3 regions of the Pseudomonas sp. SMSB3 genome follow, and region 3 is predicted to be linked to each of the others. Evidence: predicted binding sites of a transcription regulator. Region 3 holds the regulator's gene; each other region holds the start of a gene.
The links. Region 3 encodes FliA, which starts transcription of late flagellar genes. Its sites were predicted from a motif close to CTAAAGTTTNNNNNNNNNNNGCCGNTAA; they were not measured.

Region 1 (5,846 bases), on a different contig from region 3:
GCCAGCGCATCAATGAGCTGATGCCGCGCCTGAAGGCTGCCTGGCAGGCCAGCGAGGCGCTGAGCAATCGCCTGTTCCAGGTGGAGTTCCTCACCACGCTGGCCGGCGACGCCATGGTCACGCTGTGCTATCACCGCCCGCTGGACGAGGCCTGGGAAGTTGAAGCCCGACAGCTGGCAGAGCATCTCGGGGTCAGCCTGATCGGCCGCTCGAAAGGCAAACGTCTGGTGATTGGCCGCGATTACGCGCTGGAAAAACTCGACGTGGCCGGGCGCGTGTTCAGCTACCGTCAGCCAGAAGGCGCGTTTACCCAGCCAAATGGCGCGGTCAATCAGAAGATGCTGAGCTGGGCGTGCGAGGCCATGGGCGAGCGTGCTGACGACCTGCTGGAGCTGTACTGCGGCAACGGCAACTTCACCCTGCCGCTGGCCACTCGAGCGCGTCAGGTGCTGGCTACCGAGATCAGCAAGACCTCGGTCAACGCTGCACTGAGCAACCTTGACGAGAACGGCGTGGATAACGTGCGCCTGGTGCGCCTGTCGGCCGAGGAACTGACCCAGGCGCTCAACGACGTGCGCCCGTTCCGCCGCCTGGAAGGGATCGACCTCAAAAGCTACGACTTCGGCACGGTGTTCGTCGACCCGCCGCGCGCGGGCATGGACCCGGATACCTGTGAACTGACCCGGCGTTTCGAGCGAATCCTGTACATCTCGTGCAACCCGGAAACCCTGGCGGCGAATATTGCCCAGTTGCACGACACGCACCGCATCGAGCGTTGCGCGTTGTTCGACCAGTTCCCGTATACCCACCATATGGAGAGTGGGGTGTTGCTGGTTCGGCGCTGACCGGCCAGACCACTGGAGCCGCTCTGCGGCCCCAGCGGCGCTGCATCAGAAGTCGAAGAACACCGTCTCCCCTTCCCCCTGAATGCGGATATCGAAGCGATAGGCTGTCTTGCCATCGACCTCGCAGCGCGTCGCGAGCAGGGTCTGGCGGCGCTGCGGTTGCTCGATCAGGTTGAGCACCGGGCAGTTGGCGTTTGCCTCGCCCTCATCGTCGAAATAAAGCCGGGTATGCAGGTGGATGTTGATGCCACGGGCAAACAGGCTGATGTTGATGTGCGGCGCCATCGGCACGCCGGCCGCGTTGTTGACCACCCCAGGCTTGACCGTATGCACGGTCCATTCACCGGCGTCGAACGTGGTCGCCGTGCGACCGAAGCTGTTGAAAGGGTTTTCCAGGTCGTAGGCATCCTGGTACTCGCCGTTGGCGTCGGCCTGCCACAGCTCCAGGAATGAATCGCGCACCAAGTGGCCGTTGCCGTCATAGACATGGCCGATCAGCACGATGTGTTCGCCAGGGGCGTGGGGCTTGGCCATGCAGTTCCAGATTTCCTGGTCGCGGGTCGGGTTGCCGGCCGCTTGCAGGGCCAGGCCGATGTGCACGTAGGGGCCGGCAGTCTGCGAAGGGGTTTCCGGCAGCAGTTCGATGGGCATGGCGGGTTCCTCAGCAGTTTTCGAAGTGAGTCTTGCGCTGGCCGCGCAGTACGATGTCGAAGCGATAGGCCAGGCAGTCCATGGGGTTGGCGTGGCTCATGTCGAGCTTGGCGATCAGCTGCTGCACCGCTTGCGGGTTGGCGATCGACTTGACGATCGGGCACAGCGGGATCAGCGGGTCACCTTCGAAATACAGCTGGGTGATCAGCTTGGTGGCGATCGACGGGCCACTGACGCCGAAGTGGATATGCGCCGGGCGCCAGTCGTTGGGGCCGTTGCGCCATGGGTACGGGCCGGGCTTGATGGTGCGGAAGCTGTAGTGACCGTCGCGGTCGGTCAGGCAACGCCCGACGCCACCGAAATTCGGGTCCAACGGTGCCAGATAGCGGTCGTTCTTGTGCCGGTAGCGGCCGCCAGCGTTGGCTTGCCACATTTCCACCAGGGTATTGGCCACCGGTTTGCCGTACTGGTCGACCACGCGGCCGGCGACGATGATGCGCTCGCCGATGGGCAGGCCACCATTATTGAAGTTCAGCAGCAGGTCGTGGTCGTGCGCGCCGAAGCGCAGATGGGAAAAGTCCGGGCCGGTGGTTTCGCTGATCGACTGCGGGATGCTGACCAGCGCCTGGCGCGGCGAGCGGGCCACGGAGGTCTTGTAGTCGGGGGTCAAGGCCTTGGGGTGCCAGTTGCGATCACGGATCACGAAGCGGCTATTGTCCTGGGCGGGCATGCCGGTTTCCTCTCTTGGAATTATCGAAACACCTGTGCAGGGCAGGCGGACGTGCAGTTTCCGGCAGGCCAGAGGGAATGAATACTGAAAAGCAGCCTCCAATACATAACCAAATGGTTATGCATTAGTACTTTGGCTGAGCTGATCTAATCTATAACCCGATGTTTCACGGCGTGGAGAGCTTTCATGGAATGGCGAAAAGGTCGACGCAGCGACAATGTCGTCGATGCCCGCGGTACAGGTGGTGGCGGTGGCGGCATGCGTTTCGGCGGTGGCAAAGGACTCGGCCTGGGCGCGATCCTGCTGATCGTCGGCATCGGCTGGCTGACGGGCCAGGATCCGCTGCAGATTCTTGGCCAGCTCACTGGGCAGATGGGCCAGCAGCAGCAGGCAGCACCAGCGGGTGCAGGCGGCAAGGCGCCGCCGGCCAACGACGAACAGGCGCAGTTCGTCGCCTCGGTGCTGGGCGATACCGAAGACACCTGGAAGGCGCTGTTTTCCCAGGCCGGCAAACAGTACCGGGACCCCAAGCTGGTGCTGTTCAGCGGCCAGGTGAATTCAGCCTGCGGCTACGCCACTGCCGCAGTGGGACCGTTCTATTGCCCAGCCGACCAGCGGGTTTACCTGGACATGTCGTTCTTCCGGGAAATGGAAACGCGCTTCGCCGCAGCCGGCGACTTCGCCCAGGCCTACGTCATCGCCCATGAAATCGGCCACCATGTGCAGACCCTGCTGGGCGTCTCGGCCAAGGTCGATGCCGCGCGCCGCAGCGGCCAGCGCATGGAGGGCGACAACGGTCTGCTGGTGCGCCAGGAGTTGCAAGCCGACTGCCTGGCCGGGGTCTGGGCCTATCAGGCGCAACAGCGGCTCAACTGGCTGGAGCCAGGCGACGTCGAAGAAGCGCTCAACGCTGCCAATGCCATCGGTGACGATCGCCTGCAGCAGCAAGGTCAGGGCCGCGTGGTGCCCGACTCGTTCACCCACGGCACCTCGGCGCAGCGGGTTCGCTGGTTCAAGGCCGGGTTCGCCAATGGCGAAGTCGACAGCTGCGATACCTTCAGCGCGCGTAACCTTTGACCGATCCCGGGCCGGTCGCCGGCCCGGGTTACAAATCAGCTGAAAAAGCGATTCAGCTTTCCGTGCCGGGTGCCGATAACACCTGCACGATTCAGCGGGCCCCAGAACAATAACGCCCTGCGATCGACGATCAAGTGAGCGAATGAATTTTCTGGAGTGCGTGCATGAACAGCTGGTTTGCCAATATCAGCGTCAACCTCAAACTCGGCCTGGGCTTCGGCCTGGTGCTGTTTCTAACCGGCCTGTTGGCCCTCACCGGCTGGACCAGCCTGGGCAGTCTCATCGACCGCAGCAACTGGATGGGCGATATCGGCCAGCTCAATAAAGACCTGACCGAACTGCGCGTGGCGCGCCTGCAATACATGATCGCCAACGGCGATGATGCCGCCGCCGCCAACACCCTGGCCAAGCTGGACACCTTCAGCAAGCAGCAGCAGTACCTGGTAACCACCTTCACCAGCCCCGCCAACGTTGCGTTGCTCAAGGAACTGGGCCAGACCATCAGCGAGTACAAGGTCTCGCTGGACAAGATGCGCACCGGTTACAAGCACTCGCAGACGGCCCGCGATGCCATGAACGTGCACGCAGCCAATGCCGATCAGGCCCTGGAAACCCTCAGCCGTGACGTCATGTCGCGACCCGAGTCCGACAGCGTGCGCCTGGCCCAGTACCAATTGACCAGCCAGGCGCGCCAACGTCTGTTGCAAGTGCGCGTCGATGTGCGCGGCTACATTGCCGACAACAGCGCCAGCAATGAACAGGCCGCCTTGCGTCAGCTCGAAGGCTCGCTGGCCGACATCGACAAGCTCAAGGGCCAGTTGCCCGCCGAAGCCGCACGCGTGCAGCAGTTCGAGCAAGCCGTGCTCGGCTACCGCGATGCCGTGCGCCAGTTCCGCGATGCCGTCGCCGAGATTGCCGTGGCGCGCGCCGAGATGACGGTCGAAGGCGCCGACATCGTCAAGCGCAGCGATGCCCTGTACAAGATCCAGATCGAACGCCGCGACGCCGAAAGCAGCGAAGCGCGCAGCCTGCAGATGATTGCCACGTTGCTGGCGCTGCTGGCCGGGGTCATCGCCGCCGTGGTCATCACCCGCCAGATCACCCTGCCCCTGCGCGACACCCTGCAATCGGTGGAACGCATCGCCGGTGGCGACCTGACTCACGAGCTGCGCGTTACCCGCCGTGACGAGATCGGCGTTTTGCAGCAAGGCATCGCGCGCATGGGCACGACCCTGCGCGAACTGATCGCCGGCATCCGCGATGGCGTCACCCAGATCGCCAGCGCCGCCGAAGAACTGTCGGCGGTCACCGAGCAGACCAGCGCCGGCGCCAACAGCCAGAAGGTCGAGACCGACCAGGTGGCCACCGCCATGCATGAAATGGCTGCCACCGTTCAAGAGGTGGCGCGTAACGCCGAGCAGGCTTCGCATGCCGCTACCGGTGCCGATGATGAAGCACGGGCCGGTGATCGGGTGGTCGCCGAGGCGATCAGCCAGATCGAGCGCCTGGCCGGTGAAGTGCATCGCTCCACCGAAGCCATGAACCTGTTGCAGCAGGAAAGCCAGAAGATCGGCAGCGTCATGGATGTGATCAAGTCGGTGGCCGAGCAGACCAACCTGCTGGCACTCAACGCCGCCATCGAAGCGGCCCGCGCCGGCGAGGCCGGGCGCGGCTTCGCGGTAGTCGCCGACGAAGTGCGCGGCCTGGCCCAACGCACGCAGAAATCCACCGAAGAGATCGAAGAGCTGGTGGCCAGTCTGCAGCATGGCACCCAGCAGGTAGCCAATGCCATGCAAGGCAGCCGCACGCTGACCGACAGCAGTGTCGAACTGGCGCGCAAGGCCGGCAGTTCGCTCGAGAACATCACCAGCACGGTGTCGAGCATCCAGTCGATGAACCAGCAGATTGCAGCGGCGGCCGAGCAGCAGAGCGCAGTGGCTGAGGAGATCAGCCGCAGCATTCTGAATGTTCGCGACGTGTCGGAGCAAACCGCTGCGGCGAGCGACGAAACCGCCGCCTCCAGCGTCGAGCTGGCGCGCCTGGGTGGTCAGCTGCAGATGCTGGTCAGCCAGTTCCGCGTCTGATCTGAGCACCTGTGGCGAGCCTGGCGATACGATCGCTCAGGCTTGCCACAGGGGCGCCTTTGCCCCCCGCTTATTTGACGATCATCCCTACCCCACGCCCGCGCGGATCGGACGCGGTTTCGACCTTGGCGCCGTCGATGCGAATCGCCTGAATGTCGCCCATCTCCCAGCCTTGATCCTCCAGCACATAGCCCATTTTCTTCAGCTCATCGGCCGCAGGCCCGGTCAACGGCGCGTAGCTGTCGTAATAAATGGTGTCCTTGGGCAGCAGCTGGTGATGCACACGCTGCGCCGCCACAGCTTTCTCCAGCGGCATGTCGTAGTCATAAAGGTTGTTCATCACCTGGAAGATCGAGGTGAAGATCCGCGAACCGCCTGGAGTGCCGATCACCAGCTCGACCTTGCCATCGCGGGTCATCAGGCTAGGGCTCATCGACGACAGCATGCGCTTGCCCGGCT
Region 2 (5,846 bases), on a different contig from region 3:
ACTGGCCAACGTTCCCGCAATTGTGGGTCGGTGGTGAGCTGGTCGGCGGCAGCGACATCATGTTGGAAATGTTCGAGAAGGGTGAGTTGCAAACCCTGATCAAAGAGGCTGCTGCCAAGGCCAAGGCTTCCGAAGCCTGATAAACAGGCAGGCATAAAAAAACCCGCATCGAGCGGGTTTTTTTATGGGCGCCAGATTTACTCTTCGCCCATCTGCGATTGCAGGTAGTTCTCGATGCCGATCTTGTCGATCAGGCCCAGCTGGGTTTCCAGCCAATCGATGTGTTCTTCTTCGGATTCGAGAATGTCTTCGAGCATGTCTCGCGAGCCGAAGTCGCCTGCAGTTTCGCAATGGGCGATGGCAGCCTTGAGGTCGATCAGGCCTTTCTGCTCGATTTTGAGATCGCACTCGAGCATCTCTTTGGTGTGCTCGCCGATCAGCAGCTTACCCAGGTCCTGAACGTTAGGAATACCTTCGAGGAAGAGAATACGCTTGATCAACTTGTCAGCGTGTTTCATCTCGTCGATGGATTCCTTGTACTCGTGCTTGCCGAGCTTGTTCAGGCCCCAATCTTCGTACATGCGGGCGTGCAGGAAATACTGGTTGATCGCGACCAGCTCGTTTCCGAGGATCTTGTTGAGATGCTGGATGACGCTGATGTCGCCTTTCATGCCGGGTTCCTGCCCTGTAGAAGTGTGCCGATAGCGCAGAGTCTGAGCCTGGTGCTCACGACTGTCAAACCTAAGTTATTGAAAGTTAAGTGAAAATTAATAGGAATAAGAATGTTTGTGAACCGCGTTAAAGGCCTAACTTATTGATATGCGGGCATAAAAAAACCGGACGCGAGGTCCGGTTCTTTGAATTCGGTTGAATTACGCAGTGGTAAATTCCACGGGGTAGGGCAGGGCGGCTTGCTGGCTGACTTGCAGCTCGGTGAGCGTTTCGCGTACCACCTGCTTGGCCAGGCAGGCGCATTTGCCACACTGGCTGGCGACATTGGTCGCCGTACGGACTTCCTTGTAGCTGCAGCATCCTTCATAGATTGCTTCGCGGATCTGGCCGTCGGTGACGCCTACACAAAGACACACATACATAGGGCTGACCATCGCTGGTTGAGTCGATGGGTTGGAGCTTAATGTTAATGAGAATGCTTGTCAAAGTGGTTTCTGGTAATCCCCTCGACGGGCGACCGACGGTTGCATTCGGCCTGTCATGCCAAGCCGTGTATGATGGTCAGCCTTTGTTGGAAGTCGGGCAAGCTGCCTTGGCCCGGCAAACGGTTTCTCACCCTCATCAGGAGATAACAATGAGCGTACTCGTTGGCAAACAAGCCCCCGACTTCACCGTCCCAGCTGTGCTGGGCAATGGCGAGATCGTCGACAGCTTCAACCTGGCCTCGGCCATCAAGGGCAAGTACGGCCTGGTGTTCTTCTACCCGCTGGACTTCACCTTCGTCTGCCCGTCCGAGCTGATCGCGCTGGACAACCGCATTCCTGACTTCCAGGCGCGTAACGTGGAAGTGATCGGCGTTTCGATCGACTCGCACTTCACCCACAACGCCTGGCGCAACACCCCGGTCAACAACGGCGGCATCGGCCAGGTCAAGTACACCCTGGCTGCCGACATGACCCACGAAATCTGCAAGGCCTACGACGTTGAGTCCGAAGGCGGCGTGGCCTTCCGTGGCGCCTTCCTGATCGACACCAACGGTGTGGTCCGTTCGCAGATCATCAACGACCTGCCGCTGGGCCGTAACATGGACGAGTTGCTGCGCCTGGTCGACGCCCTGCAATTCCACGAAGAGCACGGCGAAGTCTGCCCTGCCAACTGGAAGAAAGGCGACAAAGGCATGAGCGCTTCGCCAGAAGGCGTTGCCGCCTACCTGAGCGAGAACGCTGGCAAGCTCTAAGCTTCCGGACCCCCAAAAAAAACCGGCCTTCGTGGCCGGTTTTTTTTGCGAAGCTACTCGCTACTCGCTTGGCCTTGCAGCTTGCCGCTCAATAACTCCAGCCGCCCATTTCTTTCCAGCGGTTGACGATGCCGCAGAACAGCTCGGCGGTTTTTTCGGTGTCATAGCGCGCCGAGTGTGCTTCGCGTCCGTCGAAATCGATGTCGGCGCTCTGGCAGGCGCGTGCCAGGACCGTCTGGCCGTATGCCAGGCCCGCCAGGGTGGCGGTGTCGAAGCTGGAGAACGGGTGGAAAGGGTTACGCTTGATATCGTTGCGGTTGACTGCCGCATTGAGAAAGCCCAGATCGAAGCTGCTATTGTGCCCGACCAGGATCGCCCGCTTGCAACCGTTGGCCTTCAGCGCCTTGCGCACACCACGGAAGATGTCGGTCAGCGCACTTTCTTCGCTCACGGCCATGCGCAGCGGGTGATCGAGCTTGATGCCGGTGAACTCCAGCGCAGCGGGCTCGACATTGGCCCCTTCGAACGGCTCCACGCGATAGAAATACGTATGCTCGGGGAACAGGAAGCCCTTCTCGTCCATGCCGATGGTGACAGCGGCGATTTCCAGCAAGGCATCGGTGGCGCTGTTGAAGCCGCCGGTCTCGACATCCACCACCACCGGCAGATAGCCACGGAAGCGCTCGGCCATCGGGTGACGCGAGCCGCCGCCCAGGCTGTCCTGGTCGTCTTCGTAATGGTCTTCGCTCACGCGTTGTCCTCCAGCAGGCGCCAGCGCAACGTCTCACCGGCGCGCAGCGGAATCACGGTCTGCTCGCCGAACGGCAGGCTGTCTGGAGCGGTCCACTCTTCGCGTACCAGGGTGATGGTGTCGGTGTTCGCCGCCAGGCCATAGAAAGCCGGCCCGTGCAGGCTGGCGAAGCCTTCGAGTTTGTCCAGGGCATTGCGCTGCTCGAATGCCTCGGCGTACATCTCGATCGCAGCGTAAGCGGTGTAGCAGCCAGCGCACCCGCAGGCCGCTTCCTTGGCATGACGGGCGTGCGGTGCCGAATCGGTGCCGAGGAAGAACTTCGGGTTGCCGCTGGTGGCTGCGTCGAGCAGTGCCACCTGGTGGGTGTTGCGCTTGAGGATCGGCAGGCAATAGAAATGCGGCCGAATACCGCCCACCAGCATGTGGTTGCGGTTGTACAGCAGGTGCTGGGCAGTGATGGTAGCGCCAACGTTGGCCGAGGCTTCGCTGACGAACTGCGCGGCATCGCCGGTGGTGATGTGCTCGAACACCACTTTCAAGGTCGGGAAGCGCTCGACCAGGCGGCGCATGTGCTCATCGATGAAGCGCTTTTCGCGGTCGAATACGTCGATCTCGCTGCGCGTCACTTCACCGTGGACCAGCAACGGCATGCCCACCTCGGCCAGTGCCTCGATGGCCGGGAAGATGTTGTCGATGCTGGTCACGCCCGAATCGGAGTTGGTCGTGGCACCGGCCGGGTACAGCTTGGCGGCGTAGACGATACCGCTGGCCTTGGCCGCACGGATGTCTTCGGGGCTGGTGCGGTCGGTGAGGTACAGCACCATCAACGGTTCGAAGCGGCTGCCGGCCGGGCGAGCGGCCAGGATCCGCTCGCGATAGGCGCCAGCTTCGACGGCAGTGCGCACCGGCGGAACCAGGTTGGGCATGATGATGGCACGGGCGAAAGTACGCGCCACATCACCAACGGTATGAGGCAGGACGGCACCATCGCGCAGATGGATGTGCCAGTCGTCGGGACGCAGGAGGGTCAGGCGATCGGACATTGGGGATTCCAGGCGGGTCGAACTCAGGCGCCAATGCTACCGGAAAACCCCGGTCCGAGCACGGCTATCAAGTTTTCAGCCAAGCGTCCGATAGCCTGCCTGTAGCAGTCAGAATTTGTGGAGCCGCCCGTGCGCCAGCGTTACCTAGCCCTGTTGACCCTTGTCGCCAGCCTGCCGGCCGGTGCATTGACCTTCCAGACCCGCGTGGAGAATGTCGCCTGGAAGGTCGAGGGTGATCAGTTCGAATGCCGCCTGATTCAGCCGATCGACGGTTTCGGCAGTGGCGAGTTCGTGCGCAAGGCCGGTGAGCAGCCAGTGTTCAGGCTGCGTTCGGACAGCAATGTGCTGGGCGCGGGCGCTGCAACCCTGCTCGCCGCCGCCGCCCCCTGGCAACCAGGGCGTGGCGACGTCAACCTGGGCGCGGTACGCATGGCCCGCAGTGGTGTGCTGTTCAGCTCTTCGCAAAGCCAGGCCAGCCGCCTGATCAACGGCTTGCTCGATGGCCGCAGCACGGTGGTGCGCAATTACACCGGCGAAGGCGGGCGGGCCATGGAGGTGCGGGTACTGCCGGTGAGTTTCGCCAAGGCCTATGGCGATTACCAGGTTTGTGCGAGCAAGATGCTGGCGATGAATTATGACCAGGTGCGCCAGACCCAGGTCGGCTTCCCGGGCGGCGGGTTGGAGCTGGACGCCAACGCGCGGGCGCGCCTGGACGTCATTCTGGACTACCTCAAGGCTGATCCGACGGTCAATCACATCGAACTCAATGGCCATTCGGACAACAGTGGCAATCGCCTCACCAACCGTGACACTTCACGGCGTCGGGCACTGGCGGTGGCCGATTACTTCAAGGCCCATGGTGTGCCTGAAGAGCAGATCGTCGTGCGCTTCCACGGTGAGCGCTACCCGCTGGTGAAGAACAACAGCGCAGCCAACCGGGCGCGCAATCGCCGGGTGAACATCGAGCTGGACCGAGTGGCAGCACCACCCAAGCCGGCGGTCGCGCCTGACGTGGCGGCGCCACCCAAGCAGCTGTAAGCGTGCCTGCGCCCACTGGCGTCGCCACGCAGAAAGTTCTTGTCGCTTTGTCGTCAGAAGCTGTCGCGCCTCTGTAAATTTATCGGCAACGCCGGTAGAATCGGCCGCTTTCCGTACAACCCCGTGGAGTGATGGCATGGCGGACGTAAAAAAGGTCGTACTGGCGTATTCCGGCGGCCTTGATACTTCGGTGATTCTCAAGTGGCTGCAGGATACCTATGACTGCGAAGTGGTGACGTTCACCGCTGACCTGGGTCAGGGTGAGGAAGTCGAGCCGGCACGCGCCAAAGCGCAGGCAATGGGCGTCAAAGAGATCTACATCGACGACCTGCGTGAAGAATTCGTGCGTGATTTCGTCTTCCCGATGTTCCGCGCCAACACCGTCTACGAAGGCGAGTACCTGCTGGGTACTTCCATCGCCCGCCCGCTGATCGCCAAGCGTCTGATCGAGATCGCCAACGAAACTGGCGCCGATGCCATTTCCCACGGTGCTACCGGTAAAGGTAACGACCAGGTTCGCTTCGAGCTGGGTGCCTATGCCCTCAAGCCTGGCGTCAAGGTCATCGCCCCGTGGCGCGAATGGGACCTGTTGTCGCGCGAGAAGCTGATGGACTATGCCGAAAAGCATGGGATTCCGATCGAGCGTCACGGCAAGAAGAAGTCGCCGTACTCGATGGACGCCAACCTGCTGCACATCTCCTACGAGGGCGGTGTACTGGAAGACACCTGGACCGAGCACGAAGAAGACATGTGGCGTTGGAGCGTTTCGCCAGAAAACGCCCCTGACCTGGCCACCTACATCGAGCTGACCTACCGCAACGGCGATATCGTCGCCATCGACGGCGTCGACATGACCCCGGCCACCGTGCTTGCCGAACTGAACCGCATCGGTGGTGCCAACGGTATCGGGCGCCTGGACATCGTTGAAAACCGCTACGTGGGCATGAAGTCGCGCGGCTGCTACGAAACCCCTGGCGGTACCATCATGCTCAAGGCACACCGTGCCATCGAGTCGATCACCCTGGACCGTGAAGTCGCTCACCTCAAAGACGAGCTGATGCCCAAGTACGCCAGCCTGATCTACACCGGTTACTGGTGGAGCCCC
Region 3 (5,846 bases):
CTCGTTGACGTTGACCAACGGGAAGGCGAAAGCCTGGTTGCCCAGCATCACCATCAGGGTCGGCATGATCGCCAGGGTCAGCGGCACCTTGATGACGATCTTCGAACCCTGGCCCTTGGCCGAGAAGATGTTGATCGAACCGTTGAGCTGGGAAATCTTGGTCTTCACCACGTCCATGCCGACGCCGCGGCCGGACACGTCGGAAATCTCGGTCTTGGTCGAGAAGCCCGGGGCGAAGATCAGGTTGTAGCAATCGGACTCGCTCAGGCGGTCGGCGGCGTCCTTGTCCATCAGGCCCTTTTCCACGGCTTTGGCCCGCAGGATGTTGGGGTCCATGCCCTTGCCGTCATCGGAGATCGACAGCAGGATATGGTCGCCCTCCTGCTCGGCCGACAACACCACGTGGCCGGTTCTGGCCTTGCCCGCGGCCTCACGCTCGTCGGGCATTTCCACACCGTGGTCGACAGCGTTGCGCACCAAGTGCACCAACGGGTCGGCCAGCGCTTCGACGAGGTTCTTGTCGAGGTCGGTTTCTTCGCCCACCAGCTCCAGGTTGATCTCTTTCTTGAGCTGGCGCGCCAGGTCGCGCACCAAGCGTGGGAAGCGGCCGAAGACCTTCTTGATCGGCTGCATGCGGGTTTTCATCACCGCCGTCTGCAGGTCGGCGGTGACCACGTCGAGGTTGGACACGGCCTTGGACATGGCCTCGTCACCGCTGTTCAGGCCCAGGCGCACCAGGCGGTTACGCACCAGCACCAGTTCGCCGACCATGTTCATGATCTCGTCCAGGCGTGCAGTGTCTACCCGAACCGTGGTTTCCGCCTCGCTGGCGTGTTTCTCAGGCGTCGGAGCGGCAGCGCGGGCAGGCGCGGCCGGCTTCGCCGCAGGGGCTGGAGCCGGTTGTGCCGCAGCCTTGGCCTGGGCTGGCGCCGCTACCGGCGCGGCGGCCGGCGCAGGCGCCTGGGCAACGGCGGTGTCGCCGGAAAACTTGCCTTTGCCATGCAGTTGATCGAGCAACGCTTCGAACTCGTGCTCGGAAATTTCATCACCGGCAGTGGGCGCAGGGGCAGCCTGTTGCGCGGCAGCTACCGCCGGCAGGGCATCGGCCTGGAAGGTGCCCTTGCCGTGCAGTTGATCGAGCAGCGATTCGAATTCGGCGTCGCTGATTTCGTCGCTGGCAGGTGCAGCCACGTCGCTTGCCGGCTCGGCAACGACTTCTGCACAAAACTGGCCCTTGCCGTGCAACTGGTCGAGCAGCGATTCGAATTCGGCGTCGGTGATGTCGTCACCTGCGCCGCTGACGGTCTCGCCCTGCAGCTGGACATCGAATGCCGCCGCTTCGGCCTTGACCGCATCGAGCGAGTCGAGCAGTTGCTCGAACTCGGTGTCGGTGACATCCGCCTCGGCCGCTGCCGGTGCCGGCGCAGCCTCTGGCAGCGCTGCTGGCGCATCGAGGCTGGCAGGCTCGGCCAGGCGTGACAACGCTGCCAGCAACTCGGGCGTGGCCGGGGTCACGGCGCTGCGCTCGCGCACCTGGCCGAACATGCTGTTGACCGTGTCCAGTGCTTCAAGCACCACGTCCATCAACTCGGCGTCGACCCGGCGCTCACCCTTGCGCAGGATGTCGAAGACGTTCTCGGCGATGTGGCAGCACTCCACCAGCTCGTTGAGCTGGAGGAAGCCGGCGCCCCCTTTTACAGTGTGGAAACCGCGAAAGATCGCATTGAGCAAGTCGGCATCGTCGGGTCGGCTTTCCAGCTCGACCAGTTGCTCGGACAGTTGCTCAAGAATTTCGCCGGCTTCTACCAGGAAATCCTGAAGGATTTCTTCATCGGCGCCGAAGCTCATTAAACGTGCTCCTTAAAAACCCAGACTGGACAGCAGATCGTCGACGTCGTCCTGACCGGACACAACGTCTTCTCGCTTATCGGCATGAATCTGCGGACCTTCACCCCGAGTCGGATGTTTTTCTTGATCTTTTTCAGCACGCAACTGCTGGTGGTCATGTTCGATGCCGGCAAAACGGTCGACTTGACTGGCCATCAGCACGAGCTTGAGCAGATTGCTTTCCACTTCGGTGACCAGCGCGGTCACGCGCTTGATCACCTGGCCGGTCAGGTCTTGGTAGTCCTGGGCCAGCAGAATATCGTTGAGGTGGCCGGCAACCTTGCGGTTACCCTCGGCGCTGTGCGTCAGAAAACTGTCGACGCGCTTGACCAGCTCGCGAAACTCCGGCGCTGCCACCTCGCGGCGCATGAAGCGCTGCCAATCGACACTCAGGCTCTGCGCCTCGGTGGCCAGATCGTTGAGCACCGGGGTGCTCTCTTCCACCAGGTCCATGGTGCGGTTGGCCGCACCTTCGGTGAGCTTGACCACGTAGGACAGGCGCTCGGTGGCGTCGGTGATCTGCGAGACTTCTTCGGCCTGCGGCATGTGCGGGTCGATCTGGAAACTGACGATGGCGCTATGCAGCTCGCGGGTAAGCTTGCCGACTTCCTGGTACAGGCCACGGTCGCGGGTCTGGTTGAGCTGGTGAATGAGTTGCACCGCGTCGCCGAAGCGCCCGCGTTCCAGGCTCTCGACCAGCTCCTGGGCATGTTTCTTCAGGGTCGACTCGAACTCCCCCAAAGACGTCTGTGATGATTGCATGGCGCCCCCTGACGTGGCTCAGCCGTTGACGCGCTCGAAGATCTTCTCGATCTTTTCCTTCAGCACCTGGGCAGTGAATGGCTTGACCACATAGCCGTTGACGCCCGCCTGGGCGGCTTCGATGATCTGGTCGCGCTTGGCCTCGGCGGTGACCATCAGCACCGGCATGGTTTTCAGGCGGTCGTGTGCGCGCACCTTGCGCAGCAGGTCGATTCCGGACATGCCGGGCATGTTCCAGTCGGTGACCAGGAAGTCGTAATGGCCGCTCTCGAGCATCGGCAACGCAGTGGTGCCGTCATCGGCTTCATCGGTGTTGGTGAAGCCCAGGTCACGCAACAGATTCTTGATGATCCGCCGCATCGTCGAGAAGTCGTCAACGATGAGGATTTTCATGTCTTTGTTCAAGTAGACCTCCAAGCAGTCTCAAACGCGCTCGGCCCCGAGCGCGCGCATTCATTCAATTCGGTACAACGTGGAAAACGACTGCAACGACCCTCGGGCTCAACGCGCCCGCCATTCCCCAAGGCGGCTGCGCAAGCGCGCGGCGCACTGGCTGTGCAGCTGGCTGACCCGCGATTCGCTGACCCCCAGCACCTCACCGATTTCCTTGAGGTTCAGCTCTTCGTCGTAGTACAGCGCCAGCACCAGCCGCTCACGCTCCGGCAGATTGGCGATCGCGTCGGTCAGGGCAGCCTGGAAGCGCTCGTCTTCCAGATCGCGCGACGGCTCGACCTGGCCACTGACGCCATCCTCATGCAGGCCTTCGTGCTCGCCGTCCTGCAACAGGTCGTCGAAACTGAACAGCCGGCTACCCAAGGTATCGTTCAAGATCCCGTAGTAATCATCGAGACTCAATTGGAGTTCGGCAGCAACTTCATGATCTTTAGCGTCGCGGCCAGTTCTTGCTTCCACAGCACGCATCGCATCGCTGACCATGCGCGTATTACGGTGCACCGAACGCGGCGCCCAGTCGCCCTTGCGCACCTCGTCGAGCATGGCGCCACGGATACGAATACCGGCATAGGTCTCGAAGCTCGCGCCCTTGCTGGCGTCGTACTTGTTGGCCACTTCCAGCAGGCCGATCATGCCGGCCTGGATCAGGTCCTCGACCTGGACGTTGGCCGGCAGGCGCGCCAGCAAGTGGTAGGCGATGCGCTTGACCAGCGGCGCATAGCGCTCGACCAGCTCGTACTGGGCATCCTTGGACGCCTTGCTGTACATCTTGAAGCCGCTTGCGCTCATAGGACCGGTCCTGCGCTGGTGGGCTGCACCAGACGCTCGACGAAGAACTCAAGATGACCGCGCGGGTTGGCCGGCAATGGCCAGCTGTCGACCTTCTGCGCAATGGCCTTGAAGGCCAGCGCGCACTTGGAACGCGGGAAGGCCTCGTACACCGCACGTTGTTTTTGTACGGCCTTGCGCACGCTCTCGTCGTAGGGCACGGCGCCGACGTATTGTAAGGCGACATCGAGGAAGCGATCGGTGACCTTGGTCAACTTGGCGAACAGGTTGCGCCCCTCCTGGGGGCTCTGCGCCATGTTGGCCAGAACGCGGAAACGGTTCATGCCGTAGTCGCGGTTGAGCAGCTTGATCAGTGCGTAGGCGTCGGTGATCGAGGTCGGCTCGTCGCAGACCACCAGCAACACCTCCTGGGCCGCGCGCACGAAGCTGACCACCGAGTCGCCGATCCCGGCTGCGGTGTCGATGACCAGCACGTCGAGGTTGTCGCCTACCTCGCTGAAGGCCTGGATCAAACCGGCGTGCTGGGCAGGGGCCAGGTGCACCATGCTCTGGGTGCCGGAGGCCGCCGGGACGATGCGCACCCCGCCCGGGCCCTGCAGAAGGACATCGCGCAGCTCGCAACGGCCTTCGATGACGTCGGCCAAGGTGCGCTTGGGCGTCAGGCCCAGCAACACATCGACGTTGGCCAGGCCCAGGTCGGCGTCCAGCAGCATCACCCGCCGGCCGAGTTCGGCCAGTGCCAGGGACAGGTTCACTGAAACGTTGGTCTTGCCCACGCCACCTTTACCACCGGTGACGGCAATTACCTGTACGGGATGCATGCTACCCATGTTGGTTGTTTACCTTGTCTCGCTTGGCCCCCTGCCACGCGCAACGCGCGATGACGGGTTCCGGAATGTAGGTACTGTGCATACGTTGGCTCCTCAACCCGCACGTCGCGGGTTGTGGTAGAGATCAGCGAACATGTCGGCCATGGCCTCTTCGCTGGGCTCGTCCTGCAATTGCACGTTGACTGCGCGGGTCACCAGCTGGTGCGGGCGCGGCAGGTGCAGATCATCAGGAATGCGCGGGCCATCGGTCAGGTAGGCCACGGGCAGTTCATGGGTGATGGCCAGGCTCAGCACGTCGCCGAGGCTCGCCGTTTCATCGAGTTTGCTCAGGATGCAACCGGCCAGCCCGCAGCGCTTGTAGCTATGATAGGCAGCGGTCAGCACCTGCTTCTGGCTGGTGGTGGCCAGCACCAGGTAATTCTTGGCGGCGATGCCACGCCCGGCCAGGGTTTCCAGCTGCATGCGCAGGGCCGGGTCGCTGGCCTGCAAACCTGCGGTGTCGATCAGCACCACGCGCTTGCGCAGCAGTGGCTCGAGCGCGGCCGCCAGCGACTGCCCAGGGTCGACATAGGTCACCGGCACGTTGAGGATGCGGCCCAGGGTCTTGAGCTGCTCCTGAGCGCCAATGCGGAAGCTGTCCATGCTCACCAGGGCCAGGTTGTGCGGGCCGTACTTGAGCACGTAGCGCGCCGCGAGCTTGGCCAGGGTGGTGGTCTTGCCCATGCCGGCCGGGCCGACCATGGCGATCACACCGCCCTCTTCGATCGGTTCTACCTGGGGCACCTGGATCATGCGGGCCAGATGCGCCAACAGCATGCGCCAGGCCTGGCGCGGTTCTTCGATTTCGCAGGTCAGATCAAGCAATTCGCGGGCGATCGGCCCGGACAGGCCAATGCGCTGCAAGCGCCGCCAAAGGTTGGCCTGCGCCGGTTTCTTGCCCTGCAGCTGGTTCCAGGCCAGCGAGCCGAGCTGCACCTCGAGCAGCTCGCGCAGCCCCGAGAGCTCCGAGCGCATGGCATCGAACAGGCGCGGGTCGACCGCCGCCTGGGCTGGCGCGGCAGGCGCCGCCGGCATGTCAACGTGCGGTTCGATCAACGGCTCGGCGGCGGTCAGGGACTGGCCGGC

Region 1: a site for FliA is predicted at 3,355-3,382, ahead of ACLEJW_RS16635 (methyl-accepting chemotaxis protein). Genes of this name have one in related genera too.
Region 2: a site for FliA is predicted at 3,770-3,797, ahead of ACLEJW_RS19300 (flagellar protein MotY). Genes of this name have one in related genera too.

What each region holds. Positions count from the first base shown of each region.
Region 1 covers NZ_JBKGGV010000009.1:243,699-249,544, forward strand. Annotated here, with positions in the region: gene trmA (tRNA (uridine(54)-C5)-methyltransferase TrmA) at 1-845, shown strand, start outside; gene pcaG (protocatechuate 3,4-dioxygenase subunit alpha) at 891-1,496, opposite strand; gene pcaH (protocatechuate 3,4-dioxygenase subunit beta) at 1,507-2,226, opposite strand; gene ypfJ (KPN_02809 family neutral zinc metallopeptidase) at 2,413-3,303, shown strand; gene ACLEJW_RS16635 (methyl-accepting chemotaxis protein) at 3,468-5,387, shown strand; gene ggt (gamma-glutamyltransferase) at 5,458-5,846, opposite strand, start outside.
Region 2 covers NZ_JBKGGV010000013.1:54,235-60,080, reverse strand. Annotated here, with positions in the region: gene grxD (Grx4 family monothiol glutaredoxin) at 1-140, shown strand, start outside; gene bfr (bacterioferritin) at 198-671, opposite strand; gene ACLEJW_RS19320 (bacterioferritin-associated ferredoxin) at 873-1,094, opposite strand; gene ACLEJW_RS19315 (peroxiredoxin) at 1,307-1,909, shown strand; gene rnt (ribonuclease T) at 1,998-2,600, opposite strand; gene pyrC (dihydroorotase) at 2,657-3,703, opposite strand; gene ACLEJW_RS19300 (flagellar protein MotY) at 3,833-4,741, shown strand; gene ACLEJW_RS19295 (argininosuccinate synthase) at 4,878-5,846, shown strand, end outside.
Region 3 covers NZ_JBKGGV010000007.1:43,990-49,835, reverse strand. Annotated here, with positions in the region: gene ACLEJW_RS13285 (chemotaxis protein CheA) at 1-1,848, opposite strand, end outside; gene ACLEJW_RS13280 (protein phosphatase CheZ) at 1,861-2,649, opposite strand; gene ACLEJW_RS13275 (chemotaxis response regulator CheY) at 2,668-3,042, opposite strand; gene fliA (RNA polymerase sigma factor FliA) at 3,151-3,891, opposite strand; gene fleN (flagellar synthesis regulator FleN) at 3,888-4,721, opposite strand; gene flhF (flagellar biosynthesis protein FlhF) at 4,815-5,846, opposite strand, start outside.